DNA from 4 places in the Pseudoalteromonas sp. JSTW genome. Region 4 is predicted to be linked to each of the others. Evidence: predicted binding sites of a transcription regulator. Region 4 holds the regulator's gene; each other region holds the start of a gene.
What was found. The regulator LexA, encoded in region 4, represses DNA repair genes until DNA is damaged. The targets are predictions, from matches to a motif close to TACTGTATNNNNATACAGTA.

Region 1 (7,768 bases), 1.3 Mb from region 4:
GGTAAATAACTTAGTGTAGCGGGGGCCATAATTTGGTGGAATCTGAACTTCCATCACGGCAGTTTTGGCACCTGCTTGTTGGCTTTTGTTAATTAAATCACGTAAGTTAGCGTGTAAACGTTTGATTGGAAAACCACGTAAACCGTCATTTCCACCAAGCTCAATAAGTACATGAGTGGGTTCAAATTCGGCTAGCAGGGTATCGAGTCGTCTAAGTGCTCCGCCAGTTGTTTCACCGCTAATGCTTGCATTAACTAAGTTAACAGGTTGGCTTTTTTCATCGTACTTATCTTGTAACAATTTAACCCAACCTTGCTCTTGTTTGAGGCCGTAAGCGGCGCTTAAACTGTCACCTAAAATTAAAATTGTGTTGTCAGCTGCTGCCGTAAGTGGTTTGATTACTAACAGTAAAACGAATATAAAACGTAGGATTGGATGCATCATATGTCAGCGCTTTCTCAATTAAACATTATTCAAGTTAATGGACTTACTAAAACAGTCACCACAGTGGAGGGTGACCTAACCATCCTCAGTGACATCAGCTTTAATGTCAAGTCGGGCGATTCTGTGGCCGTTGTTGGCACATCGGGCTCGGGTAAGTCTACGTTACTGAGTTTATTAGCAGGTCTTGACCAGTCAACCAGTGGCAGCATTCATTTAGACGGCGCTGCATTGCACGATTTAGATGAAGAAGCCCGCGCGGCATTACGCGCTGATAAAGTGGGGTTTGTGTTTCAGTCTTTTATGCTTGTGCAAAGTTTAACCGCGCTTGAAAACGTGATGCTACCGGCAGAGCTTGCTGGTAGTAAAAATGCAAAACAACAAGCCCTAGAGTTACTCGAAAAAGTGGGTCTTAGCCACCGTGTGGGGCATTATCCTTCGCAACTTTCTGGTGGTGAGCAACAGCGTGTTGCAATTGCGCGTGCATTCATTGGTACGCCTAAAATTTTGTTCGCGGATGAGCCCTCTGCAAACCTTGATAGCAAAAATGGCAGATTGATAGAATCTTTACTTTTTGAACTGAATAAAGAACACGGTACCACGCTTATTTTAGTAACTCATGATGAACAGCTTGCTGAAAAATGCCAACAAATTTTACACATTGAAGCAGGTCAATTAGTAACAGTAAAAGAGAGCGAAGAGGTGCAAGCGAATGTGGGCTAAGTTAGCACTTAAACTGTTTTCACGTGAGTTTAAACGGGGTGAATTAACGGTGATCAGTGCGGCTATTGCTTTGGCTGTGCTCACTGTATTAACACTTTCTATGGTAACAGACCGAATTGGTCAAAGTATTGCGCAAAAAAGTAGTGCCTTTATCGCTGCGGATCGTGTGTTGGCCAGTAATCATCAGTTACCAACAGAGTATTTGCAAAAAGCGCAGGAACAGAGCTTACGCACTGCAAAAATTACGTATTTCGATACCATGCTATTTGCAGGTGACGAAATGCAACTTGGCTCAGTAAAGGCGGTTTCTGATAGTTATCCATTAAAAGGCGAACTTAAAGTAAAAACACGCTTAACTTCAGATGCTATTGTTACTGACGAAGTGCCAAAAATGGGTGAAGTATGGCTTAGTGAGTCAGTGTTTTATGCGCTTAATATTCAGGTTGGTAGTCAAGTTGAGCTGGGCGCTGCAACGTTTACAGCAAGTCGAGTGGTTGCCGAAGAACCCGATGCTCCTTTTAATGTTTTTTCCAGTAGTCAACGCATTTTAATTAATGAACGTGACATAGACGCGACACAGGTGATCCAGCCGGGGAGTCGCGTGTTTTATCGTCAATTGTATGCTGGTGAGCAAAGTGACTTAGACACCTTTTATGCTTGGCTTAAACCCCAAATGAAAGAAAACCAACAGTGGTATGGTGTTAAAGACAGGCAATCACCTATTGCGAACAGCTTAAATAGAGCGGAGAGCTTTTTATTACTGGCAGGTTTGTTAGGTATCATTTTAGCGGCAGTGGCAATTGCGGTATCGGCAAAACGCTACTGTGAAAGGCAATATGACCCAGTCGCAATGATGAAAACTCTTGGCGGCAGTAGGGCAACTATCCGTAAAATTTACTTATTACATTTAAGTTTAGTTTGCACAATGTCGGTCATTTTGGGGTTAGTTATTGGTTATTCTTTACAAATGATAGCCAGTGATTACCTTGCTCAGTCAATGGGCACAGAGCTGCCAAGCGCATCGGCAAAACCTTGGCTTATCGCAGTCAGTACAGGCGTGATTTGTGCCGTTATGTTCTCGATTAAGCCGCTGCTGGATTTATTTGATATTCCCCCATTGCGTGTACTTCGTCGCAACTTGGGTGACCGTTTATTAGTGAGCAAAATTCACCTTGCAATGTCGGCGCTAACGGTGTTTTTGTTAATGTGGTTGTTCAGTAATAACATTAAAATTACGGCCATTTTATTTACCTCAACAGCGTTTTTAATCGTGGTGCTATTTGGTCTATCGAAGCTTATTTTTGGTGGGGGTCGTAAGCTAGGCTTAAGTCCTGGTAATAGCTGGTCTTTAGCGATTGCTTCAATTCAAAAGCGAGCGAACGTAAATGCGGTGCAGCTTATAAGCTTTGCGCTTGCTATTAAATTACTGTTGTTTTTAATCGTACTTAAAAACGACATGATTTCAGATTGGCAGTCACAATTGCCAGCCGATGCGCCAAACTCATTTTTAGTGAATATAACAGAAGCTGAGCTTGAACCTATCACGTCGTTTTTAGCAGAGCGTGACATGCCTACGTCAGATTTTTACCCGATTGTTCGTGGTCGTGTTAATGCCGTTAATGGTGAGCTGGTGGCTCGTGAGGTATCATTAGAAGACAATGAGAAAAAAGATGAAGAAGCACGTTCAGGTATTGGCCGAGAGTTAAATCTTACGTGGCGCGCTGAGCTACCCAAGCAAAATGAGTTAATTGACGGTACATGGTTTACCGAGAGCTCAGTGGCAGAGGCGTCATTAGAAGAGTCAATGTTAGCGCGTTTAGATGTAGAGTTGGGCGATACACTCACCTTTTTAATTGGCGCTCAGTCATTCGATGCCAAAATTACCAGTGTACGTAAAGTAAATTGGAACACCTTAAAACCGAATTTCTTTATTATTTTGAGCCCCGATGTGCTGCAAAGTTTCCCTGCGACGTACATTTCATCGGTGCGTGTAAATAAAGATCAAAAGCGAGAGTTTAGTGAGTTATTACGTCAATACCCAACGGTGAATGCGATTGATGTTGAAAGCTTTATTAAGCAAATACGCTCAACAATAGAGCAAGTATCGTTAGCGATTGGCTTTGTACTCGCGATTGTTGTTGCGTGTGGTGCTTTAGTGCTTATTTCGCAAGTGCAAGCCAGCCTAGGTGAGCGTATGCAAGAAATTGTTATTTTGCGTACGCTAGGCGCTAAAGGGCGATTAATTAAAAACGCGACCTTGTATGAATTTTTATTATTAGGCTTTACGGCCGGTTTAGTCGCGGCTGTTGTCAGTGATGTTGCTTTGTTAATTGTACAAAAACAAATGTTCGAATTAGCAGGTAAGTTGCATCCACATATTTGGTTAATAGGCCCTGCAGCAGGTGGGTTATTTGTTGCGTGTTTAGGGTATTTAATGATAGCGCGCACTATGCGAAAAAATACTCAAGGTTTACTGCGGTCGCTAGGATAAAGACGATGTTTAAAAAATGCTCGCAATTGCGGGCATTTTTTATGAACTGTAATTAGTTACTGGTAATTTATACAGTGCTCTGGCATTATTAAATGCAGATGATGATTTTATAGATGGGTCAGTTAGTTGGCGATTATTTTAGGGATTGATCCTGGTTCACGATTAACAGGTTATGGGGTAATAGCCCACCAAGGTACTAAATTTACTTATTTAGGGAGTGGCTGTATAAAGCTTGCTGATCACGACTTTCCTATACGCTTAAAAATGATTTATCAAGGTGTTAGCCAGTTAATTGAACAGTTTTCGCCGGATAATTTTGCCATTGAAAAAGTGTTCATGGCACATAATCCTGACTCAGCACTCAAACTTGGTCAAGCCCGAGGGGCCGCCATAGTCGGTGCGTCAATGGCAGAGTTGCCCGTATTTGAGTACTCAGCCAGACAAATAAAACAGGCGGTCGTGGGGAATGGTGGTGCCGATAAATCGCAAGTACAGCATATGGTTAAAAATATTCTAAAACTGCCGGGAACCCCGCAAGCCGACGCTGCCGATGCGTTAGCAATTGCCATTTGCCATGCTCACTCAGAACAAAATTTAATTAAACTTGCGGGCAGCGCGAGCAAAACCGTAAGAGGACGATTAAGGAAGTAATATGATAGGTCGATTAAACGGGTTACTTGTTGAAAAGCAGCCACCAGAAATACTTATAGAGGTAAGTGGTGTCGGTTACGAAGTGCAAATGCCAATGACCTGTTTTTATGATTTACCCAATGTGGGTGAACAAGCGGTTATTTATACTCATTTTGTTGTTCGCGAAGACGCACAGTTATTATTTGGTTTTAATAATAAAACTGAACGTGCTTTATTTAGAGAGCTGTTAAAAGCAAATGGGGTAGGCCCTAAACTTGGCCTTGCCATTTTGTCGGGCATGTCGGCGCAGCAGTTTGTTAGTTGTGTTAACAATGAAGATGCGACAACCTTGGTTAAACTGCCTGGGGTGGGCAAAAAGACTGCAGAGCGCTTGGTACTTGAAATGAAAGACAGGCTAAAAAATTGGGGTAATGACTTATTCACACCATTTAGCGATAATGCCATTATTGAGCCTGCAAGTAATGATACGCTAGTAGCGAATAATGCTGCGGATGATGCTGTTTCAGCACTTGAATCTTTAGGCTATAAACTACCGCAAGCGCAAAAAGCGGTTAAAGCTGTAAATAAACCAGGTATGACAACAGAGGTTCTTATTAAAGAAGCTCTAAAGTCAATGTTGTGAGTACACCATGATTGAAGCAGATCGCTTAATTGATGCGAGTGAACAAAGTAATGAAGACAGTGTCGATCGTGCAATACGTCCAAAACTATTAAACGACTACACAGGCCAGCCGCATGTTAAGCAACAAATGGAAATTTTTATTGAAGCCGCTCGTCATCGTGGTGAAGCGTTAGACCATTTACTCATTTTTGGTCCGCCGGGTTTGGGTAAAACAACACTGGCTAATATTGTAGCGAATGAGCTTAATGTAAACATTAAAACGACTTCAGGGCCGGTTCTTGAAAAAGCGGGCGACTTAGCCGCGCTATTAACTAACCTTGAAGAAGGCGATGTACTGTTTATTGATGAAATTCACCGCTTAAGTCCACAAGTAGAAGAAATACTTTACCCCGCAATGGAAGATTATCAACTCGATATTATGATTGGTGAAGGTCCTGCGGCACGATCAATTAAGCTCGATTTACCGCCTTTCACATTAATAGGGGCTACAACGCGTGCTGGCTCGTTAACATCGCCATTACGAGATCGTTTTGGCATTGTGCAACGCTTAGAGTTTTATTCGGTTGAAGATTTATCAAAAATTGTTGCCCGCTCTGCTCGATATTTAGATTTAATCATGTGTGACGAAGGCGCCGTTGAAATTGCTAAACGCTCACGCGGTACACCACGAATAGCAAACAGACTTTTGCGCCGAGTACGAGATTACACGCAAGTTAAATCAGACGGTAAAGTAAATGCCGAAGTCGCTGAACAAGCACTTGATATGATCGATGTTGATAAAAGCGGTTTTGATTACATGGACCGAAAATACCTTCTTGCCATCATTGAAAAGTTTATGGGTGGCCCTGTTGGTCTCGATAACTTAGCGGCTGCCATTGGCGAAGAAAAAGAGACTATTGAAGATGTCATTGAGCCATTTTTAATTCAACAAGGATTTATTCAACGCACGCCCAGAGGGCGACTCGTTTCTGATATTGCCTACCTTCATTTTGGTCTTACCCCAGATAAATAACAAAACCCCGCTTAGCGGGGTTTTTAGTTTTTAGATATTAGAAAGTAGATACTAGAAAGTAGATATTAGAAGGTAGATATTAGAAGGTGGATCGAGCGGGGGTTACTGTAGCGATTAAATATAAAAAGCTTGCCTTAGGTTAATGTGGATTTATTTTGCACAAACCACAAACCACAAACCACAAACCACAAACCACAAACCACAAACCACAAACCACAAACCACAAACCACAAACCACGATTGATGGTCTCATTTTAACATCTGTAATTCACATGCTGTTAAGTTATCTGTAGGTATTCTCATTGACGTTTGTGCAGGCAAAAAAAAGCCCGCATAAGCATGCGGGCAAACAACAAGTTGAAGGAAGTAATCCAGGGAACTACGGTTTTCTTAAAGAGGTTTTATCCTGTTTAAGTCAACCAAGTGCAATACGAAACTTCATATTGCAAAAAACGGAGCTTAATGAAAAAACTTTCAAAGGTTGCAGCTCGGTATGGGGAAATGATACGCAATGGTGGATTTTTCTTCAAACTAGAAAAATTTAATTTTCAGATAAAAAAAACTAATGTGAGTGATTTGTTGGTTTGTTTTCTTTTTGTTCACTTATTGAGTGTTTTTACTTTAAGTTTATGAATAAAATGATTTTTATAATATCAACAAACATTGTTCAGGATTAGTTTAAGTATTCTGTAGTAGATTTGCAAAACATGTTTTGGGTGTTTATGCGTAAAATATGAATAAACGCCGTGTTTTATGAGGTTTTGCTATATTTTTAGTTGCCTAATGGTGGTACTCATTTTTGCAGTGAAAACATAGCAAAAATAAGTTTTTAAAGGATTGTGAGCAAAAAATAGCTAAGCTGAGTGCTTTTCACCGTTATTTGCCGCTATTTCACAGCAAGAGCGTTGTCAGTTCATTATTGACTAGATACACTAGATGTAACTTTTGGCCAAGTTTGTGGTCAATAAATGCAAGTGTAAAAAATATAACAAATTATATAGAAATCTATTTTAGGAGTTTAACGTGGGATCAGGGCTTAACTTTTTAGATCTTATTCTAGAAGCCAGTGTACTTGTCCAATTAGTGATGTTGGCATTAGTGGGTATGTCGGTCATGTCATGGGCAATTATTTTTCAACGTAAAAAAGCGATTTCTGATGCATTAAATGGCGCAAAGCGTTTTGAGCAAAAGTTCTGGTCAGGTGTTGATCTTAGTAAATTATATAATGAAGTGTCTGCCCGCCCAGGCGGAGCTTCGGGCGTTGAAGCTCTTTTTGTTGCCGGTTTTAAAGAATTTGCACGCCACAAAAAAAATACGTTCCAAAGTGCCAGTATCGTTATGGAAGGCACGCATCGTTCAATGCGTGTTGCTTTGTCGCGTGAAGTTGAAAAATTAGAATCTAGTTTATCGTTTTTGGCGACCGTTGGTTCTATTAGTCCTTATATCGGCTTATTTGGTACTGTATGGGGTATCATGAATGCATTTATCGCACTAGGTGAAGTGAAACAAGCTACATTACAAATGGTTGCACCGGGCATTGCCGAAGCACTTATTGCAACTGCAATGGGCTTATTTGCGGCAATTCCAGCCGTTATTGCTTACAACCGTTTTGCAAATAAAGTAGAAAAGCTGGAAGGTAATTATATTAACTTCATGGAAGAGTTCGCCAATATTTTACACCGCCAAGCAGCTACGCAAATAGAGGCAAAAGCGAATGTATCAGCGTAAAAAACGTCGCCCAGTAGGGGAGATAAACGTAGTACCTTACATTGATGTTATGTTGGTACTACTTATTATATTTATGGCAACAGCCCCATTAATTACTCAT
Region 2 (7,768 bases), 360 kb from region 4:
TATTTACCGCAAAGTCGCCACTTTCTAAAATAAACTCTCCCGTACCATCCATAGGATCTAGCAACCAATATCGCTGCCAATGTTTCCTATCTTCAAGTGCTGGAATAGGCGTCTCTTCAGACATAATCGGAATATCGGGAGCCAACTTTCTTAGGCCTGCCATCAATACTTCGTTCGATGCCAAGTCAGCTTTCGTTACGGGTGTATTATCTGACTTTTCTTCAGCACCAATATCATCTTGCTGATAAATAGCCATAATAGCCTCACCTGCCTGCTCAGCTAAACGAATGCACGGTTCTAAAAAATTATTCATTGCCCGCTCCTGACTCTAGGTACTTTGTTAATAATAGCAAAGCTGCAACACTTCGTGCTTCAGTAAAGTCATCTTGTTGTAATAAAGATTGCCAATCTTGTATTGGCCATTTAACAACAACGAGCGGTTCAGGCTCATCACCAGGTAACGTTTCTGGATAAAGTTGCTCTGCATAGAGAATATGCATAGTGGCATTAAAGTAACTGGGTGCCATCGTTACTTTTTTTAGTGCAGAAAAATGCTTCGCACCAAAACCGACCTCTTCTTTAAGCTCTCGGTTTGCGGCTTGCTCTGGTGTTTCTCCAGGATCAATTAAGCCCTTAGGAAAACCGAGTTGATAGTCGTTCGTGCCTGCACAATATTCCCTTACTAATAGCAATTCATTATCAGCTGTAACGGGCACAATCATCACAGCTCCCCGGCCTCCACCACGAATTCTTTCATACTGCCTTTGTTCATCATTTGAAAACTTCAAAGCCAGAGATTCAACAGTAAATAGTCGGCTTTTGGCGACGACTTCGTTAGACAATATTTGCGGAGGTGTTGGGTGCTTTTTCTGTGTCATTGGCATTAATTTGCTATCATGTCAGTTACACTCATGATAAATCTTTTAAAGTGAATTGCCTATGTTAAATTGGTCAAAAATCGATACAGTACTGCTTGATATGGATGGCACTCTGCTCGATTTGCATTTTGATAATTACTTTTGGCTTACCGTTATTCCCGAACAATATGCATTAAAGCATGGACTCAGTTTAGAGCAGGCGAAAACAGACATTTTTCAACGCTATCAAAAAGTAAGCGGCCAAATAAGTTGGTATTGTTTAGATTACTGGCAACAGCAACTCGATTTACCCATTATGGCGTTAAAGCGTGATATTCAGCATTTAATAAAAATTCGCGAAGACGTCCCCCCTTTTCTAACCGAACTTAGAAAAACAGGCAAAGAATTAATCTTACTTACGAATGCCCACCCAGATTGTGTCATGTTAAAGTTTGAGTTAACGGCAATAGACAATTATTTAGATGGCGTTATTTCAACCCATCAATATGGTGTGAGTAAAGAACATCAACCTTTATGGCAGCAAGTGCAACAAGAATGGCAGTTTGATAAAGCGCGCACTTTATTTGTTGATGACAGTCCCGCAGTGCTCGATGCGGCCAAAGAGTTTGGCATAGGCCATATACTTGCGGTTGCCAACCCTGATAGCCGACAACCGCATAAACAGTTCGATGGCTATTTATCTACCACCGACTTTCGTGACTTCATGCCCCTAAAATGAGCATAAATAGGTTTATTTAGGGTAACGCTGCTCTAAGCCTTGATAGACAAGCTTTGCAAAATCAGCATGCTCCGTACCGAGGCTTTTAACGACTTCAACTAAATGCTCGTTATCTTCTTGACCGTTCCACACCTTTATATAACTGCCATCTTTGTAACCATGATCTTGGCGGAAGAAATTAAGTGTATTTTTGCCAACATAGCCACGATATAAATCGTCGATATCCATGCCAATTTGCGCCATACATCCAGCGAATGCGGCAGCATTAAAACGCTTTTCAGCAACGGCGGTTGCAGCCAATAACTCAAGCGTTTGTTTAAAATCGTCAGCTTGCTCAGGCGCACTTAGTTCAGCTTCAAGTTGAGCGGCAAGTTGCTCGTAACTTGTTTCCCCGTCGATACGCAGTGATAAACCAAAATGGAAAATGTCGACCAGCTCCAAAATAACTTGCTCAGTATCTGGGGTTTGTTTTTTCCACCATTTCCAACCATAGTGGTCGAGCATTTCAGCACACTCAACCCAAATAGCACGATACCATTCAAAACCTTGGCTAAACCATTGCTCATGCACTTTTGTATTCATGGCATTTTGCATCTCAAGCATGACAACGATTTTTTGTAAATTAGCAGACATTTTTAATCCCAACTTGCATTTTTATTTAGCTATATACTACAGATAAATTCAGCATTGATGAAATTAAAAAACAGCTAAGCAGGTCTTCATAAGCAGTTGAAAAAAATAATTGAGGAATACCATGCTGAGAACCCTTCTTGTTAGTGCATTACTTGTGCTATCTAGCCAAACACTTGCAGCCACAGCTCATAATATTGCTGACTCGGCAGAGCACGTCAGTCCACTATTGCCTGGATTAACAATTCCAGATGTTGATTTAAAAGACCAAAACGGCACAACCGTTTCTTTAAAAAAACGTTTTAAAGAAAAAACTACCGTATTAATCGTTTACCGAGGTGGATGGTGTCCCTATTGTTCCAAGCAATTAGCCAACGTACAAAAAATTGAGGATCAATTAGCAGACTTGGGGGCACAAATTATTGCAATATCTCCGGATAGTCCAGAAAAGCTAGCCGAGACTAAAATAACCTCTGCGAACTATCAACTACTCTCTGATGATAGTTTGGCATTGAGCCAAACGTTGGGATTGGCATTTTATCTCGATGACAAGACCGCAAAAATTTATCGCAACAAGTTAGGGGTTAACTTTGTATCACTCGATGGCAAAGCACAGGTTGCGTTACCCGTTCCTGCTGTTTTTGTAGTAGATAAGCAAGGGCTTATCCACTTTCAGTATGCGAACCCTAATTATAACGTTCGTTTAACAGAAGACGTATTGTTAGCCGCAGTTAAATCAGTGAGCGAACAATAAACACACTATCGAGTGATTAATTAAGTAGGGCTTTAAGCCCTGCTTAACGACCTTGCGCAAACGCGTGCCAAGACTCAATTAAATCAACAAAATCCTCAAAACCGCAGCCACTGCTTAAGCCATCTTCTTCAAGCATTAAATCATCATCCTGATACGCCATGAGATCTTCATTATCTTGATGAAGAGCATGAGCTTCAAACAACGCTTCGTCCTTACTCAAAATCAAATCTATTTCTTGGCCTTGCAGTGTTAAGGGCTCATGGCTATTTTTAACGGCGGAAATTAGCGCCTGGACCATCGCTATTTTTTCTTTGCCTATTTCTTCATTCAACCAACGACCGATAACCGCATGTTCAGTCGAAATTTTAATACGTAAACCGCTCATTGGATCGCGGATAAATTGATATTCCATCGTAAATACTCACAACTCTTGATGCAGTAATTATATCGGTTGCGGCATGCAGTAGCGAGTTCAGAAGGCCAAAAACAACACTAGCGCCCAATGGCGCTAGTGTTAATGCTGTTTAGATATATAAAAAATTGCTAGAGTCGCGACTTGAAACGCGCGGCATCAATGATTGCCCATAGGTATACAATCGGAAGTAATATGAAACCAACGGCGACATAAATTAATACCCCACTTATGATCCACGCTAAGAAAAATGCGATCGCCGCCATCAAACGACCTTGCACCAGTTGCCCTAAACCGGGAAAAAAGATATTACATATTGCTGCGATTACATTACCGCCAGAACCTTGCTCTGCCATACTAACCTCTGTAGTTTTTGATGATTATACTTTTTATAAACACACTTCATGCCAACTTATTATATTTTATAAATCAACACGTTAAATTTTCACACTGTTTTTATTTTAGTTCTTTTTGCCACAAATAGGTCAAATTCACAATTTTTATTATGCAATTTTAATAACTTGCCAAAATAGCTGTTTATAAAAACAGTATTTTATTTAGCCTTGCATAAACACCTGTTATACTCCTCTCATTATAGATTGAAAAGGCGTAACGATGGACGTTTCTGAATTACTCGATGGCTTAAATGACAAACAACGGGATGCAGTCGCAGCCCCATTGCAAAATATGCTAGTACTTGCTGGTGCAGGTTCTGGTAAAACTCGAGTACTTGTTCATCGTATCGCATGGCTAATGCAAGTTGAGCAAGCCTCTGCCTACAGTATTTTTGCGGTCACCTTTACCAATAAAGCTGCAAAAGAGATGCGCTCTCGCGTAGAAGAAACCTTAAAAGCGCCTGTTGGTGGCATGTGGATTGGCACTTTCCACGGGTTGTCTCACCGTATTTTGCGTGCACATCATCGTGAAGCAAAATTACCTGAAAGCTTTCAAATCTTAGATTCAGACGATCAGCAGCGAATGATCAAACGCTTACTTAAAGCAATGAATATCGATGATAAAAAGTGGCCAGCGAAACAGTTTAGCTGGTACATCAGTGCTAAAAAAGACGAAGGTCTGCGCCCTAAAGATATTCAGGCTTACGATATCAATGAGCAAATGATGCTGAAAGTTTATGCAGCATATCAAGAAGCATGTGATCGTGCTGGTTTGGTCGACTTTGCAGAAATTTTATTACGCTGCTACGAAGTACTTAACAATCACCCTACGCTACTGCGTCATTATCAGCAGCGTTTTGCTCATATGTTGGTAGACGAGTTCCAAGATACCAATACGATTCAATATGCTTGGTTAAAGCTGCTAGCAGGAAACACCAACAGCATTATGATAGTAGGTGATGATGACCAAAGTATCTATGGTTGGCGCGGTGCACGTATTGAGAATATTAAACGCTTTTTAACCGACTTCGAAGCCGAAACCATTCGTCTTGAACAGAACTACCGCTCAACAGCCACAATATTAAAAGCCTCCAATGCGCTAATTAAAAATAATGCTGAACGCATGGGTAAAAGCCTCTGGACCGATGGTAACGAAGGTGAACCAATTTCGGTGTATGCCGCTTTTAACGAATTAGATGAAGCCCGTTTCGTAAGCAGTAAACTGCGTAGCTGGTTAAATGCTGGTAATGCCTTGCAAGATGCCGCGATTCTATACCGTAACAATGCGCAATCTCGTGTACTCGAGGAAGCCATGTTACAAGAAGGGCTTAAATACCGCATTTATGGCGGCATGCGCTTCTTCGAGCGTCAAGAGATTAAAGACGCCCTTTCGTACCTGCGCTTAGTGGGTAATCGCCAAGATGATGCCGCCTTTGAGCGCGTTATTAACACCCCTGCTCGTGGCATTGGAGATAAAACCCTCAGCCACATTCGTGACTGTGCGCGGAACGAGTCTCTTCCTCTGTGGTATGCTGCAAAAGCCATTATTGAACAGCAGCATCTATCTGGGCGTGCAGCCAGTGCAGTAACAAAATTTTTAGAGCTGGTTGAGCACATTGAAGACAAAATCAGTGATCTTACCTTAGAAGAGCAAGCTAAATACGCGATTCAAACTTCAGGGTTGATGGCCATGTACCAAGCTGAAAAAGGTGAAAAAGGCCGCGCTCGCGTAGAAAACTTAGAAGAGCTCATTAGTGCCTGTGGCCAATATGAGCTACCTGAAGACGAAGAATTCAGCTCACCACTGCAAGGCTTTCTTGCGTACACTTCTCTCGAATCAGGCGAAGGTCAAGCCGATGAGCACGAAGATGCCGTGCAAATGATGACACTTCATTCAGCAAAAGGCCTTGAGTTCCCGCTTGTTTTTATGGTGGGTGTTGAAGAAGGCATGTTTCCTTCACAGCAAAGTAATGAGGAGTCTGGTCGCTTAGAAGAAGAGCGCCGTTTGTGTTATGTAGGCATGACCCGAGCGATGGAAAAGCTGTACATTAGTCACGCTGAAACTCGCCGTTTATATGGCCAAGAAAAATACCACAGCCCCTCTCGATTCTTGCGCGAAATGCCAGAAGACTGTGTTGAGGAAATTCGTATCAAAACACAAGTTTCAAGGCCCCCAGCCGCAGGCCGTTTTAGCTCATCAGTCACACATGCCGCATTTGAAGACAGTGGCTTTAATTTAGGGCAACGCGTTTTACATGCAAAATTTGGTGTAGGAACGGTACTAAATTATGAAGGCAGTGGTGCACAGTCACGTATTCAAGTGAACTTTGATGATTTAGGCAGTAAGTGGCTTGTTACTCAGTATGCAAGACTTCAAGCCTTATAACGACTACCTAAGCATGCTCATCACTGAGCTGACGATTGCCAAGCATCGTCAGCTTATTGTGGTGCAAGGTGATGCAACCTGGTGTTATGCATTTGCCAATCAACTGTCACTGCCAAACACGTATGTGTTTAGCAGTTGCCATCAATTAAAAAATAGCGCCTTCCCAAAGCATGTTCATCAAATTCTTGGACAAGAGTTTCAACACGCGATTTTTGATGGTTTTAGTGGACTGTATGCAGATAAGTTAGCCGCGCTTGCCGGTACAGTTAAAGCCGGTGGTGTGTTTATTTTATTACTCCCGAATGACCCAACATGGGTCGATCCTGCGCTTGAAAACGTCACATCGTTTGGACAAACAATAACGCATAGTTTCTTTAATGAACGCCTAACTACATTATTAGAGTCGCAAACACACATTTTTAAGCAGCACATCACGCCAACGACATATCAAACAATACACCCACATCACGCATTAATTGACTTTTCTCAACAACAGGCGTGTATTGAGCAAATAATTAAAACAGCACAGGGTCGCGCACATCGTCCTCTCGTAATTAGTGCTGATAGAGGGCGAGGAAAATCAGCCGCATTAGGCCTTGCAGCTGCTGCATTAAAGGATAAAAAAATACTGCTGTGTGCGACTCAAGTTAAAGCGGTGCAAACCACATTTAAACACTTAGCTGAACAACTTAATGTCCCTTTGCAAGCCAATTGCAAGCAACTTGCAAACCTAAGTTATAGTGCTCCTGATAACCTCCTTAATGAAAAACCTCAATGCGATCTGCTATTTATAGATGAAGCTGCAGCTATCCCTGTTCCTATGCTAATGCAAATTTTACACTCGTACCCACGTATTGTGTTTGCTAGCACCATGGTCGGTTATGAAGGCAATGGCCGCGGTTATACACTGCGCTTTTTACATTATTTGCGCAGCCAGTTTAAGTCATTAAAGACAATAAACTTAGACGCACCGATCCGCTTTGCAAAGCATGATCCGCTTGAGTACGCCATACGCGATTTATTACTGCTTGATGCGCAATACAATCAAGTCGCTAGTTCGTTACCTTTGCAGTTCGAGCAGGTTAGCAAGGAGCGCCTTATTCGTGATGAACACTTATTAAGCCAAGTTATGGCACTCCTCGCGTTAGCGCACTACCAAACCAGTGTGAGTGATTTACGTCAATTGCTTGATGCACCTGAATTACACTTATTTATTTGCCGACAAGCAGAAAACCTACAAGCCGTCTGTTTAGTCGCAATTGAAGGGGGACTATCGCAAGATATTGCAGAGCAAGTAATAACAGGCGAACGCCGCCCGCAAGGGCATTTAATGGCACAAACATTAACTCAGTTAACGCATGATACGCAGTGGCTAACAGGTCACTCTGCACGCGTTGTGAGAATCGCTGTAGCACCAGAGAGCCACCAACAAGGTATAGGATCTGCCTTATTAGATTTTTGCCAACAACAACTAAGTACGTGCGATTTCTTTGGTGCAAGTTTTGGGGCAAATGCGTCATTAGTTAGGTTTTGGAAAACAAATGGTTTTCGCCTTGTAAAGCTAGGTTTTAACCGTGATAAAGCCACTGCAGAAC
Region 3 (7,768 bases), 1.2 Mb from region 4:
ATCAAAAGATGAGACTGTGGTAACTTCTAGCGGCGAGTTGGAAGGTAATTCGGATGTCTTAGAGCGTAAAAACGTTAAAGAATACGCGTTGCTAATTAATGAGTTAATACCGTAAGGATAGCCGATGTTTAGGCACAGTATATTTTTTATCTTTTTTGTAGTGCTAGCAGGATGCGCACAAATTCCTGAAGAAAAAGTTGATGAGCGTGACCCGTTACAGTCATTTAACCGTCCAATGTACGATTTTAATATGGACGTACTCGACGCGTACATTCTTCGCCCTGCAGCGGTTGGTTATGTGGCCGTTACGCCTATGCCTGTTAGACGCAGTATTGTGAATTTTACCGATAATATCACTGCACCAACAGACATGGTAAATGCGGGTCTTCAAGGTAAGCCTGGTAATATGGGAATTAGTCTGGCACGCTTTTTAGTCAATTCAACGGTCGGTTTGTTGGGTCTCTTCGATGTTGCTTCATCACTGGGGTTAGAGATAGTGGATGAAGATTTTGGCCAAACACTGGGTGTTTGGGGAGTTGGTGATGGTGCCTACTTAATGATCCCAGGCATGGGACCAAGTACAGCCCGTAATTTAACTGGTGATGTTGTCGATAACGTCGTATTACCAGAAATAGCCCTGACTACACCGCAAACCGTCTTGGTTTTTGTTTTAAAAGCAGTGGAGGCCCGTGCCTCATTGATAAACCAAGAAAGTTTATTAAATGAGTCGCTCGATCCGTATATCTTCGTAAAAGATGTCTATTTTCAGCGCCAGCTCTATGAGCTTCACGATGGCAATCCCCCCATCGAAAAAGAGCCTGATGACTTTGATGAAGACTTCTTAGAAAATCTTTAAAAAGTATCCTATAAAAAATGCCAGCATGAATGCTGGCATTTTTTATGGAGATGAAGCGGGGTGGTATTAGTCGCCAAACACAGCCATTTGTTCATTCGCCCAGTTAACAGCGTCATGGTATGCATCGGGAACTTCTTCAGGCTTCAGACCAAGTGCTTGCTGTATTTCATTGGCATTTTGCCAATTAGCTTGCTCATATTGTTTTACCAAGCGTAAATAACTGGCTAAAAGGCCTTCGTCTTTAAGAAGCGCAACTTTAATGTCGTTTGCCAACGGCAACTTATTCATTACGCTAGACATCTCTTCATCTAAAATAGCGTCCATTAAGGACATCATACCGGTTAAAAATGCCATTCCTGTATCACGGAATTTTCCGTGACTGATTGCCAATAACTCTGCAAATCGAGCACGAGTGAGTGATAATCGAATAAGCTCTGCAGGCTTATCAGCAGCCACTTGTGCAGCAAAAAGTAGCGATAAGAAGCGTTTAATTTCTTCACTTCCCAATACAATAAGTGCTTGTTTAATAGTGCTTATTTCTGCACGGCGTTTAAACGCGGCTGAATTTGAGTAACGTAATAATTTATAAGATAAATTAACATCACGCTCAAAGACTTCAGTGATTTTCTTAAGGTTTAGATCAACACTCGATGTTTCGTATAAAAGCTCAGCAAGTGCCATCTCTGACGGAGGCAGCGTTTTACTTTGTACCATTTCAGGTTTTGAAAAAAAGAAACCTTGGAAATAACTAAACCCTAGGTCGAGAGCAAGTTGATACTTTTCGTGGGTTTCTACTTTCTCAGCAAGTAATTTTATATGAGGGAAAGGCTTTATTGCCTCAATTACCTCTTTAATTGACTCGGCCTCGGAGCTTAAAAAGTCGATTTTAATAATATCGATAAACGGATAAAAATGACGCCAAACAGGTTGATGAATATAGTCATCAAGGGCAAGTGTATAGCCTTTTTCTTTTAAATCTTTGACTAAAGCAAGCAGGCGTTTTCCCGGTTGAATTGTTTCAAGGATTTCGACAACAACGTGGTCTTTACCTAATAACAGCGGATAGCCTTTTTGTAAGGTGTCTAAAGTAAAGTTAATAAAAGCGGGTTTATTGTCGGTTAAATCTTCTAAGCCGAAATTAAACTGGCTCCCTTCAATAAGCCGTGAAGTTGCTTCATCGCCATCGATGTCTGGAAACACATTATCTACACCATCCCGAAAGAGGAGCTCGTAGCCTATGAGTTTCTTTTCCTTATCTAAAATCGGTTGGCGCGCAGCGTAAAAATACATAATTGAAGCAAGTCCACATCTGTTAATTCATTTCCTTCCCGCAATATATTGCATTGAGCTTAAAATAGCATTAGTTAAATAAATTTTATGCGGGAAACGTAATTTTATTCTCTTGTTCAAGACCTTAAGACTAAGATAAATTGTGCTTAAATTCTATAACTTGAATTAAATATCAGAAAAATTGTTAGCAAACCGTTGTTATTGTAAATTATACAGCTCATCGGCTTAATTGGAGTTGTGGGGCACAAGCATGATATAGTCGTGTGTGATACCGGCTTTTATCCCAATAATGTCTTAAAACTAAGTAACTTGCGAGTCATTATTTGGATTAGAAGCCTACATTGATTAATTTTTGGAGGCTGATTTGGAAACAGGAATGATAATTTCGTTAGCATTGTACTTCATTGTTATGTTGGGAATAGGGCTTTATGCCTATAAGCAATCAACTGACGATGTATCGGGTTATATGCTAGGTGGGCGTAATTTATCACCCAGTGTAGCTGCGTTATCGGCAGGTGCGTCTGACATGAGTGGTTGGCTGTTAATGGGCCTGCCAGGTGCAATGTATTTATTTGGTTTAAGTAAAGTTTGGATTGCAATAGGACTCGTATTAGGTGCTTGGGCAAACTATTTCCTCGTAGCGCCGCGATTACGTGTGTATACCGAAAAGGCGAATGACTCGATTACTATCCCAGACTACTTCGCTAATCGATTCGATGATAATAAGAATATTCTTCGCGTTATTTCTGCCATTGTGATCATTGTCTTCTTTACTCTTTATACCTCATCAGGTGTTGTTGCCGGTGGTAAATTATTCGAAAACTCATTTAATATGAGCTACGAAATGGGGCTCTATATCACCACGGGTGTTGTGGTTGTGTATACCTTGTTTGGTGGATTTCTTGCAGTAAGTTTAACAGACTTTGTGCAAGGCTGTATTATGTTTATCTCGTTATTAGCTGTGCCAATTGCGACTTTTACAATGCTTGATCAGCCTTTCATGGACACCTTGGCTAATGCTCGCTATGACCTATTATTAAGCTCACCCAAAGAAACAGAAATTCATGCACTTAACATGATGGATTGGTTTGCAGGTGGCTCGACAATTGCGATTATTTCGGCAATGGCTTGGGGCTTAGGTTATTTTGGTCAGCCACATATTATTGTCCGCTTTATGTCAGTGCGCTCTGTCAAAGATATGCCTACCATGCGTCGTATTGGTATGTCTTGGATGACATTGTCTGCAATTGGTGCTGTATTTACTGGTTTATTCGGTGCGGCTTATATGCTTGAAAACCAAATGCCAATCGACGATAAAGAAACAATTTTCTTAGTTTTATCTGAACTCATTTTCCACCCACTGATCGCAGGTTTTCTCCTAGCCGCAATTTTAGCAGCGATCATGAGTACTATTTCTTCGCAGTTATTAGTGTGTTCGAGCTCTTTGACTGAGGATTTTTATAAAATTTACCTGAATCGCGACGCGTCTCAAAAAGAGTTGGTATTAATTGGTCGTGTTAGTGTGATGTTGGTTGCCGTTTTTGCTATCTACTTAGCTTATGACCGTGATAACTCTATATTAGATTTAGTGAGCAATGCATGGGCAGGGTTTGGTGCTGCATTTGGACCGTTAGTGTTGCTTAGCCTTTATTGGAGACGAATGAACCTACAAGGGGCAATAGCGGGAATGGTTGTGGGCGCTGCGACAGTGCTGTTTTGGATTTATGCACCGATTACGATTGATGGTGAAAAGTTAAGTGCCATTATTTATGAAATTGTACCGGGCTTTATCTTATCAAGTATTGCCATTGTGGTCGTTAGCTTGAACACATCAGAGCCAAAACAAGAAATTACACAATTATTTGATGAAGTTGAATCGTCACTTTAGGACGCTAAGTGTCATTCTTTAGAATGTAATTAAAAAGGGCAACATAAGTTGCCCTTTTTTGTGTTAATTTTTTAACTCTACTTTAAGAGTGACCGGTTACTTTGATGAATAATATCCGCTGCTAAAGTAAGGGATATTAACTGGCTGCTTTTTCTTTTATATCAGCGACTTTATCTGTGTCTGCTGATTTGGCTTTTTTCGGTTTGCTAGGCAGTTCTTTAGCGCCTTTTAGGACAGCCATAAATTGGTCTTTTTCTTTTGCTATTTCAAGGGCTAGAGATTCAATTTGTTGCTCACTTAATGGTACATCTACCTTCTCAAGCATGAGCTCTAACGACTCAGCGATGTCGAGCATTTTATCGTACGCATCAGCTTCTTTTTTGGTAGTAAACGTCATGCGCTCGACTCCGTTTCTTTCTACAACATATTTAACAACAACAGCCATGATTTCTCCTGCATTCAAGCGTGGCATTTGCAGCGTGTAATCGCTACTTTGATTACTGTTTTTATATACAGTAATCGTTTGGGGCCGAATTTGCAAGCTGCGTGTGTGTATTTTTTATGACATTAATTTGACAAAAAGGCATAAATTGACTTTATTTAGTTTGTCACCAAATTAGTGACGAATGTAATGGAATTAGTGTTCGGTGACGAGACTATTTAACAGTCCACGTAAGGACATCATGGAGGAAACAATGAAGTTATTATCAAGTTTACTATTTGCAGCAAGTCTTGCATTACTGCCGGCGACTCAGGCACTCGCTGAAAAACCAGCTGAGTCAGTGCAAACAAAAATTCAAAAAGTGAGTATCAATAAAGCCACTGTAGAGCAACTTTCTCAGTTACCTGGCATTGGTAAATCGAAGGCTCAAGCCATTGTTGAGCATCGTAAGAATCAAGGCCCATTTAAATCAGTTAAGCAACTGAAAGAGGTTAAGGGGATTGGTGATAAATTATTCGCTAAAATAGAAGGAAAAATTTCGCTTTAACTAAATAGTAATTTAAACAGGGCGTCTATTCGCCCTGTTTAAACTCTTGTATCGCTTTTCGCAGGTGAGGTTGAGCGAACATATTTTCAACCGGCGTTGTGATTAATGGGTAGCTTAATCCCGCTAATAATAACCAAGGTAAAAGCATCCAACCTTCAAAGTAGGCAAGGCCTAGAAACAAGGGCGCTAAAAATGCCAGTTTGCACACAGATAAAACGATTTTATGCATTGGGCTTAAGTGGCTCAGTGCAATTGCTATTATCTGCTGACGCTGCCTTACTTTAAAGGTCTTTAATTCAGGAATTTGACTGCTAAAAAAGTAAATCATTACAGTGACTTTTTGACTAGTAAGCGGCTTGCTAAAACCCCGACAAAAACAATTGAATATGCGGCAAAGATGACTTCCATCCATGCGGGCATACTCATTGACGCAAATTGCCAATCAATGTTGCCACAGTCTCCTGTTGCTGCGAAAAAGTGCGGGATCCATTCATGTAGGGGCATGAAACTAGGAAAATTTGGCTCAAACGCACAGCTAAATGCAAATGGATCTGTGTTGTTTTGCATAGCAATGTGCTCTTTTGCGATAAAGTAGCCCCAAATGGCAGAGACTCCCCACGTTGCAAAGGCGATTAATCGGTAGGTTACAGCGTGTGGGTTTATTGCTCCAATGATACCCGCGGCTAAGAGACCAAGCATCGCTGTGCGTTGGTATATGCACATAATACAGGGTTCTAGACCCATATTATATTGAAAAAACAGGGCTGTTATTTCAAATGCGAGTGCCGTTAAGGCTAATAATACCCAAGGGGTTCTTTTGTTTGCTAACTCAGCTAACCAACTCATGAAAAATCTCATTTCTAATTGTTTTCAAGATTATGCTTAGGGACTGCGCAGGGTGCAAGTGCCTGCGATGAATATTCGTAAAAACAACGCAGATAAATAGTAAAGGAGCCAACGGCTCCTTTACTTAATGTGTATGAATGAAGGTTAAACACTCACAGCTTGTAGAGATTCACTTTGATAACAACCCAGTACGCGTGTGTATTGGGTATGCTCTTTTAGCTCTTCTAGCGCTTGTTTTACATGTGCATCATCTAGGTTTGCTTCTAAATCAACGTAAAACACTTCTTCCCATGGATTTCCTGGCACTGGTCGAGACTCTAGTTTTACAAGGTTAATTTGATGGTGTTTAAATATCATTAAGGCATCTGCAAGCGAACCTGCTTGCTGTTTAGTTGCCATAATCAAACTTGTTTTAGTGGGGATTTGTTTAGAGACTTGCAATGGTTTACGTGCAACAACAATAAAGCGGCTGTGGTTTTCACTTTGGTTTGCAAGTCCAGACTTAACAACCTCGAGGCCAACATTTTTACCCGCTTGAGCAGAGCCAATGGCCGCACTATTCGGGTTCTCAACTGCGGATTGTAGCGCGTGAAATGTCGAATCACAGGTTTCATGTTGGATATCACCGAGCCCTTGCACAAAACGACTGCACTGTGCGAAAGGTTGTGGATGCGCATATATTTTATTGATGTGTGAAAGCTCAGTGCCCGGTATTGCAAGTAAACAATGCTCAACACTGTGAGTGACTTCACCTACAATAGAAACTTGGGCGTGTTGTAATAAATCAAAGACTTCATTGATACTGCCCGAACTTGTGTTTTCAATTGGTAACAAGCCAAAGTCGGCTTGGCCATTTTCAACTTTCCCCGTGATTTGCTCAAAGCTCGAGCAGCCTATTTCTATGACCTTACCCGGGCGGCGGCTAAAGTATTTATGACACGCTAATTGGCTGTATGAGCCCTGACCACCTAAATATGCCACACGATGCGTTTCGCTCATTGCATCTGGGTTCAGGCTTTTTTGTAACATGGCCTGTTGATTTAATACGGAGTCTTCCAAAATAGTCTGGAACACATTATTAATGTAGTAGGCGTCTAACCCCAGCGACTTTCCATAGCTTATTAGCTTTTCAAGCAATGCTTGTTCGCGGGCTTCATCGCGAATCGGTTTATTGTTGGCAATTTTATATTCAACAACACTGTGACTAATACGTCGTCGTTTTGCGAGTAATACTAATAAATCGGAATCTATTTCATTGATATCGTGTCGTAACGCATTTAATGCATCGTTGCTCATGTTGGTTTCCTCATTCCAAAACAGTGCACAAACAAAAAAGCCTCCCAAGAGGGAGGCTTTAGCTATTCGGTGAATTTATCTCGCAAACAGTTAAGCCTCCTCTATCTAAAGAAGCTAAAAAACGAAAAATAAGTGCGAGAAATAATGTGTTTCATCCAGTTAATGTAAGAAGTGTCGTTTATAAAGTCAACAGCATATCGAAGGAATTTGCAAAACACATGGATTAGTTATGAAAATTCATCAATCTTCATAAAAAATTTATAAATCTAAAAATGAATCTGGTATATTTGTTTTTGGATAATAAATAATAACAATTATTAATAAGGTAGTCCTGTGGTGTATCGACGCCCGCCATCTCGTTTTGGTGTGAATTCGTTAAGTATGAAGCTATCGCTGCTGATTTCTGCAATTTGTTTAATTGCGGGTATTTGTGCAGCGGCATTAATGCTTAAATCAGAAGAAAAGCAGCTCGTTTTTGAAGAACACGAACTTTTAAAGCATTCGAGTGAACGCTTAAGTCGTCAATTTAACGGCTTGATAAAAACAAAAACAAATATTGCTGAACAAGCGAATAATGTCGTTACTAGCCAGTTATTACTTAAC
Region 4 (7,768 bases):
AACACGATTGGGCTGCCTTTTAAGGCTGGAAATACACCAGGCAATCCCATGCCAGTGGGCTGATGGCAGGCTGCGCAGCTGGCCATATAGACTTGCTCGCCTAAAACAACTAATTCATCTTTCGAAAGAGTTTGATCAAGTAATGCGGCATCTGCAGCAGCGGCTTGTTCTTTCGCTTGTTTTGCGTCTGCAAGCCAAGTCGCAAACTCATCTTCTGGCAATGCCTCAACAACCACCGGCATAAAACCATGGTCTTTGCCACATAACTCTGCGCATTGGCCGCGGTACATACCGGGCTCATTAATGCGTGTCCATGCTTCATTAATAAAGCCGGGATTGGCATCTTTTTTCACGGCAAAATCAGGAACCCACCAAGAATGTATTACATCATCAGAGGTCATTAAAAAACGTACTTTTTTGTTGATTGGTAACACCAGAGGTTTGTCGACTTCGAGTAGGTAGTGCTCTGTTTTTTCGGCTTGATTATCTATTTGATCTTTCGGTGTCGCTAAAATCGAATAGAAAGCAATATCTTCTCCCATGTATTCATAGTGCCACTTCCACTGCGACCCTGTTACTTTGATTGTAATATCTGCTTTTGAAGCATCTTCCATGGCAATAAGCGTTTTGGTGGCAGGGATCGCCATAGCGATTAAGATCACAAATGGAATTGCAGTCCAAAGTATCTCGACCTTCGTGCTTTCATGGAATTGGGCAGGCTTTGCCCCTTTAGACTTACGATGATGTATCAAAGCCCAAAACATCACCGCAAATACGATGATGCCAATCACACAACAGATAATAAATATCGTCATATGTAATTCATAAACATTATTACTTATATCAGTGACACCTTTACGCATATTGAATTGGCTATTTGCCAAAGCAAGTTGCGGAAGTGCTACCAATATAAGCCACAAGGTGTAACGCAGTTTACCCATGTGACAGCTCCTTTTAATGCTATTGCAAGACGCAAAGCGAAAAGGCGTTACAGCTGGTGCCCATTCGTTTTTTTTATTGTTTAAATACCCAAACCAATCGATGGTTGATGTGTCATCTGCAAACAGCTTGGGTCTGTGTATCATCACGACGCAGTGAACGACACACTCATTGTTTAACCCCCTTACACATTTGTTGTGTGTCTTTTTCGTAAATAGGTGTTAATACAATGTACTTAACCAATTAGTTAAAAAATGAGCAATAAGCAAGTTTTTGTGGTAATAAATGTTTATTTTGGTGCAAAAATAACAACTATAATCAGCGCGTTAATTAATACTTAAGGCAAGTATAAAAACTTAAAAAGAAAGGAAAACTGCGCCGTATAAGGCTTTATGTAGAAAGTAAGGGTGAACAAATCTTAGGTAAACGGTCAAAAACAAACAACGCACCAAATTGAATCAATTTGGTGCGTTGTTTCAAAAAAGTTTAGCAAAGCAGATAAAGTAATTACTCTGCTTGTAACGATTAACGCGTAATATAAAAAGCTACATCCAATCAGCGTTGCGAATAACCCCAACCGCTAAGCCTTCAATATTAAATGACTCATGCTCTAAGTCCACTTCAATCGGGGCAAATTCTTCATTTTCAGCATGCAAAAATACTTTACGTCCTGCTTTTTCTAAACGTTTTACAGTCACATCGTCATCGACACGTGCCACAACAACTTGGCCATTTTCTGCAACTTGCGTTTTGTGTACTGCCAGTAAGTCACCATCCATGATGCCAATGTCTTTCATACTCATGCCGTTAACTCGCAATAAGAAGTCTGCAGCGGGTTTAAACAATGCAGGGTCAACCTGACAATGGCTTTCTACATGCTCTTGCGCCAAAATAGGTTCACCCGCGGCAACACGCCCAATCAGTGGTAAGCCAAGCTGTTCTGGCTCGTCTTCTTCGACTAATTGAATGCCTCGGCTTGCTCCAGGCTTCATTTTAATCATGCCTTTTTTTGCCAGTGCTTTTAGATGCTCTTCAGCGGCATTGGCACTTTTAAATCCCAATGTTTGCGCTATTTCAGCACGCGTAGGTGGCATACCAGTGTCTTTAATAAATACTTTAATAAGTTCTAAAATTTGCGATTGGCGTTTTGTTAATGGGCGCATACAACTGGTTTTCCATACAGTACATTTAACTGTGAGTATATACAGTTATCTGAAAATCGCAAATTTAAATTCCCCTTCCTCTCATGATAAAAAACAAGCATTGAACGGTGGGGATAGATACCATATTGTATACCGATATTTCACTTAAGAAGTTAGTTTGCGAAGGAAACACAATGAGCATTTGGTATCAACCATTCACCCTCGAATTATGTAAAGAACTCGAACAGGGTATTACTGGGCAAGGCACATTAATGAAAACAATGGGCATTGAAATAACCGAAATCGGCGACGATTATTTAGTGGCCACTATGCCCGCTATTCCAGAGCATCATAACCCTATGGGGATGGTCCATGGTGGTGCTAATGTTGTTTTAGCAGAGACTGTAGCAAGTTATGCAGCCAATTTTGTGGTCGACTTCACCGCATATTATGCTGTTGGCCAAGAAATAAATGCCAATCACATTAAAGCCTCTCGAAAAGGCCTCTTAACAGCCACGGCAAAGCCACTGCACTTAGGTAAGCGAACATCTGTATGGGAAATTAAAATAACGAATGCGGCAGGTGAACTATGCTGCGTATCACGAATGACCGCAGCGGTAGTCAAGCGTTAGCGATTAACGCTCAACAGGATAAATAGTAATTTCGAGCCCTGCGCCAATCGCTGAAATACGTAATAAGGTGTCTGCGTGCAGGGCTTGATTAAAACATTTAGGTGAGTCACCCGACTCAAACCCAATATCGAAAGTACGCTTTGAGCAAGATAACCATTGCTTTAATGCATTGCGTGAGCACGACTCTATAAGTTCACATAATTGGTTGATAGCTTTATCTGGTGTGCCGATATCAGCCGCGGCTTCAATACGTGCTAATTGACGGTATTCATCTTGGTCGTAATGTAAAACCATGGCGTTTTTCTTTAAATCAGCTACCAGCGCACTCATATCGTGTTTTGATTCAAGTTCCAGATCTACATTTAAAAATTGAATTTCCGACATACTCTCGTTTTTACCCTCTATTGATATCTCTGAAACTTTAACTCAGTTTTGTACATAAACCAAATTTAGAATACAGTAAATGCTGCAAGAGCGTTGATTCGCTCTGTCTATACCGCTGCCCAATAAAAAAATAATAAGAGGTAATCAATGAATAAGCGCGTATTTAAATATGCCCGTAAAGGGCATAAGTGGCTGGGTTACTTACTCGCCATACAACTCTTTTTTTGGTTATTAGGGGGCTTAGTAATGAGCTCAATACCCCTTCAAAAAGTACATGGTAAACATTTAGCCAATCGTAGCTTAGATAATCCATTTACCTTGCATGATTACCCCGTTTCTCTTGACCAAATAACCAAACAATTTCAGCAAATTGATAGCATTCAATACCGTCATTTTTTAACCACTCCCATCATCGAAGTGACGACTAATAAAGGCGTGTTTAACTTTGACGGTCAATCTGGTCGTGCTATGAGCACACCAACTAAAACTGAAATTATTGCCAATGCCAATGCACACTTACTCATCGAGGCGGATGTCGCGGGTGCGCAGTTACTAGAAAAAGGAGCGAGAGAAGTCGGTCACCGCTCCAATGTGTGGCAAGTGAGCTATAACGATTGGTTAAATACAACCGTTTATTTAGAAGGCGACTCCGGTAAAGTCATTACTGTTCGTAGCACTTTGTGGCGCATTTTTGACTTTTTCTGGATGTTGCATATCATGGATTATGATGAACGAGAAAATTTCAACAACCCATTACTAATTAGCTTTGCCGCAAGTAGCGTATTATTTTGTATTACGGGCATTATTTTATTACTACAAAATGTCCGTATCAGACGCCGTAAACCGATTACACGTGCTGATCAATCAAAATAGGGTTACCATCAGGGTCGGTGACAATAAAACTGGCATCACCGACCTTTTGTACCGCCATCCCCTGTTGTTTAAAGTGCGCCTCTAGTTCATCATAAGCACTAAACTCACTTAAAGGTCTCGCACTTTGGTCCCAGCCAGGGTTAAAAGTCAGCATGGTTTTATCAAACATCCCCTGAAACAAACCAATTAAATGTTCACCGTTTTTCATAATCAACCAATTATGCTCTATCTCACCCGCAAACTGAGTAAACCCCAATTTCTCGTAAAACAGCTTTGAAGCATGGATATCTTGTACATTTAAACTCACAGAAAACGCACCCAATCGCATTGTTCAACTCCCATAGACTGTATTTATTAATGACTATAGTTTACTTTTGGCGCGTACTCTTTTTCTTTTCAGCTCTGCGTTTTACAATAGTGTTTCCAGTAGTTCACTTATGTGATGGATATGCGTTTACTTTTATCAGCAACTTTATGCCTGTTGTTATGCTTCACGGCGTCTGCGGAACAGTTTTCAAACTTTTCTAGCGCCAAAAAATACCTTATTAAAACCTTACCCGAAAACGCTAAAAGCTTATATTGCGGGTGTGATATTAAACGCCAAGGAAAAAAACTGGTGCCCGACCCGAGCGTCTGCGGGTACATACCACGTAACGAAATCACTCGCTCTGGTAAAGAAAATGCACGCGCGAAACGAATTGAATGGGAACATATAGTCCCTGCGTGGGAGTTTGGGCACCAATTACAATGTTGGCAAAATGGCGGGCGTAAAAACTGCCGAAAAGTCAGTGAAAAGTTTCGTAAAATGGAGGCTGACATCCATAATCTAGCCCCTGCAATTGGTGAAATAAATGCCGACCGCTCAAATTTCCGCTATGGAATGGTTACAACCAGCAGCGCCAACTACGGCGCATGCCCTGTGAAAATAGATTTTAAACAGCGCGTATTCGAACCACCACTTTATGCAAGAAAACGTATAGCAGACACCTATTTTTATATGCAAAAAACCTATGACTTAAAAATATCAGATAAGCAACGCACCTTGTTTGAGTCATGGCAAAAACTCGAGATAGCCGAAATAAGCAATAGAAAAGCACTGTAAAATTTGTACACCTGTTTACAAAACTACAACCGTACTCTATTGCCTTGCCTCTTTCTTGTTGATACTTTTTAAACAATTATTTACAGGAAAGTAAACAAATGTTTAAAAATAACAAACTCGCAGTAGCAATCTTTTTTGCAGTGTCAGGCCTCTCTTTATCTGGCTGTGGTGGCGGAGGTTCATCAACGCCAACCAACCCAGATACAAGCACGCCTACACCACCCCCAACAAATTCTGGACCAACATGGACTGCGGGTACTTTTGCCTCATCGAGTGAATTTAAAGACCAATGTGCAATACCACGCACGGGCACTGATCCTTACAACAATAACCAACCATACCCAGATAAAGCAGGCTCTGAATTTACAGAGAAAATGTGGTTACGCTCTTGGAGCAATGAAACTTACCTTTGGTACGATGAAATTGAAGATAATAACCCAGATAACTTTAATTCAGTGGCCGCTTATTTTGCACAGTTAAAAACGTTCCAAAAAACAGACTCAGGTGCTAACAAAGATAACTTCCACTTTAGCGAACCGACCGAAGATTACTTTAAAGAAGCGCAATCAGGTGTCGTATCTGGCTACGGAATTAACTGGGCATTTATTAAGAATACTCCTCCGCGTGAGTTGCGCGTTGCTTATCTAGAAGATGATTCGCCAGCCGCTAAAGCAGGTTTACAGCGCGGCGATACTATTCTATCGGTTGACAATGTAAGCATTGATAGCAATACCGCAGCAGGCGTCGATACATTAAACGAAGTACTTTTTAGTCCAACAGCTGGCGAATCTCACAACTTTAAGTTGCGCAGCAATGATGGCACTGAAAAGTCGATTAATATCGTCGCCGGAAATATCACCCAAACGCCGGTGCAAAACGTTGGCACCATCACTACCGAAAACGGTTTCAAAGTTGGCTACATGCAATTTAATAGCCATATTAGTATTGCTCAGCAAGGACTTATTGATGCGGTCAATCAGTTTAAAGCCGACAATATTGATGAACTCGTAATCGACTTTAGATATAACCGTGGCGGCTTGTTAGCGCTGTCATCGCAGCTTGCTTATATGGTCGCAGGCCCTGCTAATACTCAAGGTTACTATTACTATCAAACCATTAAAAACGACAAACAACCTGTTGAAAACCCATTTCCGTTCGTTGATATTGAAGTGGACTACTCAACTTTTGAGGTAACTAATAATACCCTGCCAGATCTTAACTTAGCAAAAGTCTATGTACTGAGCACTGAAAGCACTTGTTCTGCCTCAGAAGCTTTTATAAATGGCTTAAAAGGCATTGATGCTGAAGTTATTTTAATTGGTGGTAAAACCTGTGGTAAACCCTATGGCTTTACCCCAACGCATAACTGCGCCACGACGTATTACACCATTCAGTTTACCGGTGCCAACTTTAAAGGTTTTGGTGAATACGCCGATGGCTTAAACCCAACACCAACACCACAATTTGCAGCTGATGTGAAAGGATGTGTCGTTGCTGATGACTTTGATCACTCTTTAGGCGACCAACAAGAAGGACTCCTCGCGGCCGCTCTTTATCATATTGAAAATGATAGCTGTCCTGTTGTGGCGCAAGCATCAGCAACTAAACAGCTAAACTTTGCATCACAAGCAGAACAAGAGACTGGGTTATCGCTTTCACCAAATCGTCCTATTTACAGAGAAAACATGGATTTAACTCGTCCAGTTTCAGCGAAAGGAAAGAGCAATGAGTAAAAAACATGTGCTGGCTGTCGCTATGTTAACAAGCTTAGTGGCGTGTAAAAGTACCCAAGCCGAACAACCACAAAATGCCACACTAACGCGAGTCAACCCAGGTGTCATCACTCAGTTGCAACAAGCGATTCAGTCAGCCAAAGGTGGTAGCTTAGTAACGCTCGCTGATGATGTGTTTACAAAAAGCGCAGAACTATTGATTGATCACGGCACCAGTAAAGGTCCAGATGGTATGCCAATTATGGGGGCACATAGCATTCCATCTGAAAAGTTCATATTGCAAAAAGCCGCTGATCAATGCGTACTTTACTACCCTAAAAAAGAGTTGCGTATTCCACTGCCCAATGTGGAATGCGAAGTCAAATAGCAAAAAAGGCGCAGTATGTTACTGCGCCTTTCATTTTCTAGTGCTTCTGATGAATAGCGTTGCTATCCATGCAATTGTCAATAATTAACCCTTGTCAGATATCGCTATTATAGGCTTTGATGAGGACCAAACACTTCGTAATGAATACGCTCGGCTGCCACACCTAAATTAACAAGTTGCTGTTTAATCAAAGCCATAAAAGCAATGGGTCCACAGATATAAAACGCGCCATCGCTAAGCGGTAACTTTTCAGCCAGTAAAGCAACATCCATCAAACCAGTAAAATCGGCTCCGGCTCCTTCTTTAAACCATGTAAAACAACTCAGCCCTTGGTGTGTATTAACTTCTGACAGCAAATAATCTTTAAATGCATATTGCGCAGCGTTATCACAGGCATGTAAATAATGGATAGGCTGACTAGGTTGCTTGTCAAGTAAGCTTTGCAGCATGGCCAACAAGGGTGTTTGACCAACCCCTGCAGAAATGAATACCACAGGGCTGTTACTTTCACGTAAAACAAAATCACCCGCGGGTGGGTAGACCTCTATGTGCTCGCCCTCATCTAAACTATGTAAATAATTAGAAACCAGTCCTTC

Region 1: ruvC (crossover junction endodeoxyribonuclease RuvC) is a predicted target of LexA. The motif match lies at 3,713-3,732, and genes of this name have one in related genera.
Region 2: uvrD (DNA helicase II) is a predicted target of LexA. The motif match lies at 3,924-3,943, and genes of this name have one in related genera.
Region 3: GZH31_RS04755 (YebG family protein) is a predicted target of LexA. The motif match lies at 4,533-4,552, and genes of this name have one in related genera.

What each region holds. Positions count from the first base shown of each region.
Region 1 is NZ_CP058972.1:2,081,321-2,089,088, reverse strand. It holds gene GZH31_RS09555 (arylesterase) at 1-444, opposite strand, end outside; gene GZH31_RS09550 (ABC transporter ATP-binding protein) at 445-1,164, shown strand; gene GZH31_RS09545 (ABC transporter permease) at 1,154-3,655, shown strand; gene ruvC (crossover junction endodeoxyribonuclease RuvC) at 3,782-4,306, shown strand; gene ruvA (Holliday junction branch migration protein RuvA) at 4,308-4,928, shown strand; gene ruvB (Holliday junction branch migration DNA helicase RuvB) at 4,936-5,940, shown strand; gene GZH31_RS09525 (hypothetical protein) at 6,243-6,485, shown strand; gene tolQ (protein TolQ) at 6,964-7,668, shown strand; gene tolR (protein TolR) at 7,655-7,768, shown strand, end outside.
Region 2 is NZ_CP058972.1:143,234-151,001, reverse strand. It holds gene cysQ (3'(2'),5'-bisphosphate nucleotidase CysQ) at 1-313, opposite strand, end outside; gene nudE (ADP compounds hydrolase NudE) at 306-878, opposite strand; gene yrfG (GMP/IMP nucleotidase) at 940-1,596, shown strand; gene GZH31_RS00735 (dUTP diphosphatase) at 1,609-2,229, opposite strand; gene GZH31_RS00730 (peroxiredoxin-like family protein) at 2,354-2,980, shown strand; gene GZH31_RS00725 (YacL family protein) at 3,024-3,392, opposite strand; gene GZH31_RS00720 (hypothetical protein) at 3,524-3,748, opposite strand; gene uvrD (DNA helicase II) at 4,008-6,173, shown strand; gene GZH31_RS00710 (GNAT family N-acetyltransferase) at 6,151-7,768, shown strand, end outside.
Region 3 is NZ_CP058972.1:1,024,133-1,031,900, forward strand. It holds gene ccmI (c-type cytochrome biogenesis protein CcmI) at 1-115, shown strand, start outside; gene GZH31_RS04740 (VacJ family lipoprotein) at 125-856, shown strand; gene GZH31_RS04745 (EAL and HDOD domain-containing protein) at 923-2,146, opposite strand; gene putP (sodium/proline symporter PutP) at 2,523-4,034, shown strand; gene GZH31_RS04755 (YebG family protein) at 4,171-4,479, opposite strand; gene GZH31_RS04760 (helix-hairpin-helix domain-containing protein) at 4,730-5,023, shown strand; gene GZH31_RS04765 (DUF6170 family protein) at 5,049-5,351, opposite strand; gene dsbB (disulfide bond formation protein DsbB) at 5,351-5,869, opposite strand; gene GZH31_RS04775 (chorismate mutase) at 6,014-7,165, opposite strand; gene GZH31_RS04780 (EAL domain-containing protein) at 7,499-7,768, shown strand, end outside.
Region 4 is NZ_CP058972.1:3,426,520-3,434,287, forward strand. It holds gene coxB (cytochrome c oxidase subunit II) at 1-941, opposite strand, end outside; gene lexA (transcriptional repressor LexA) at 1,485-2,102, opposite strand; gene GZH31_RS15430 (PaaI family thioesterase) at 2,276-2,713, shown strand; gene GZH31_RS15435 (hypothetical protein) at 2,717-3,097, opposite strand; gene GZH31_RS15440 (hypothetical protein) at 3,245-3,970, shown strand; gene GZH31_RS15445 (VOC family protein) at 3,945-4,298, opposite strand; gene GZH31_RS15450 (endonuclease) at 4,413-5,072, shown strand; gene GZH31_RS15455 (S41 family peptidase) at 5,171-6,805, shown strand; gene GZH31_RS15460 (hypothetical protein) at 6,798-7,172, shown strand; gene hmpA (NO-inducible flavohemoprotein) at 7,280-7,768, opposite strand, start outside.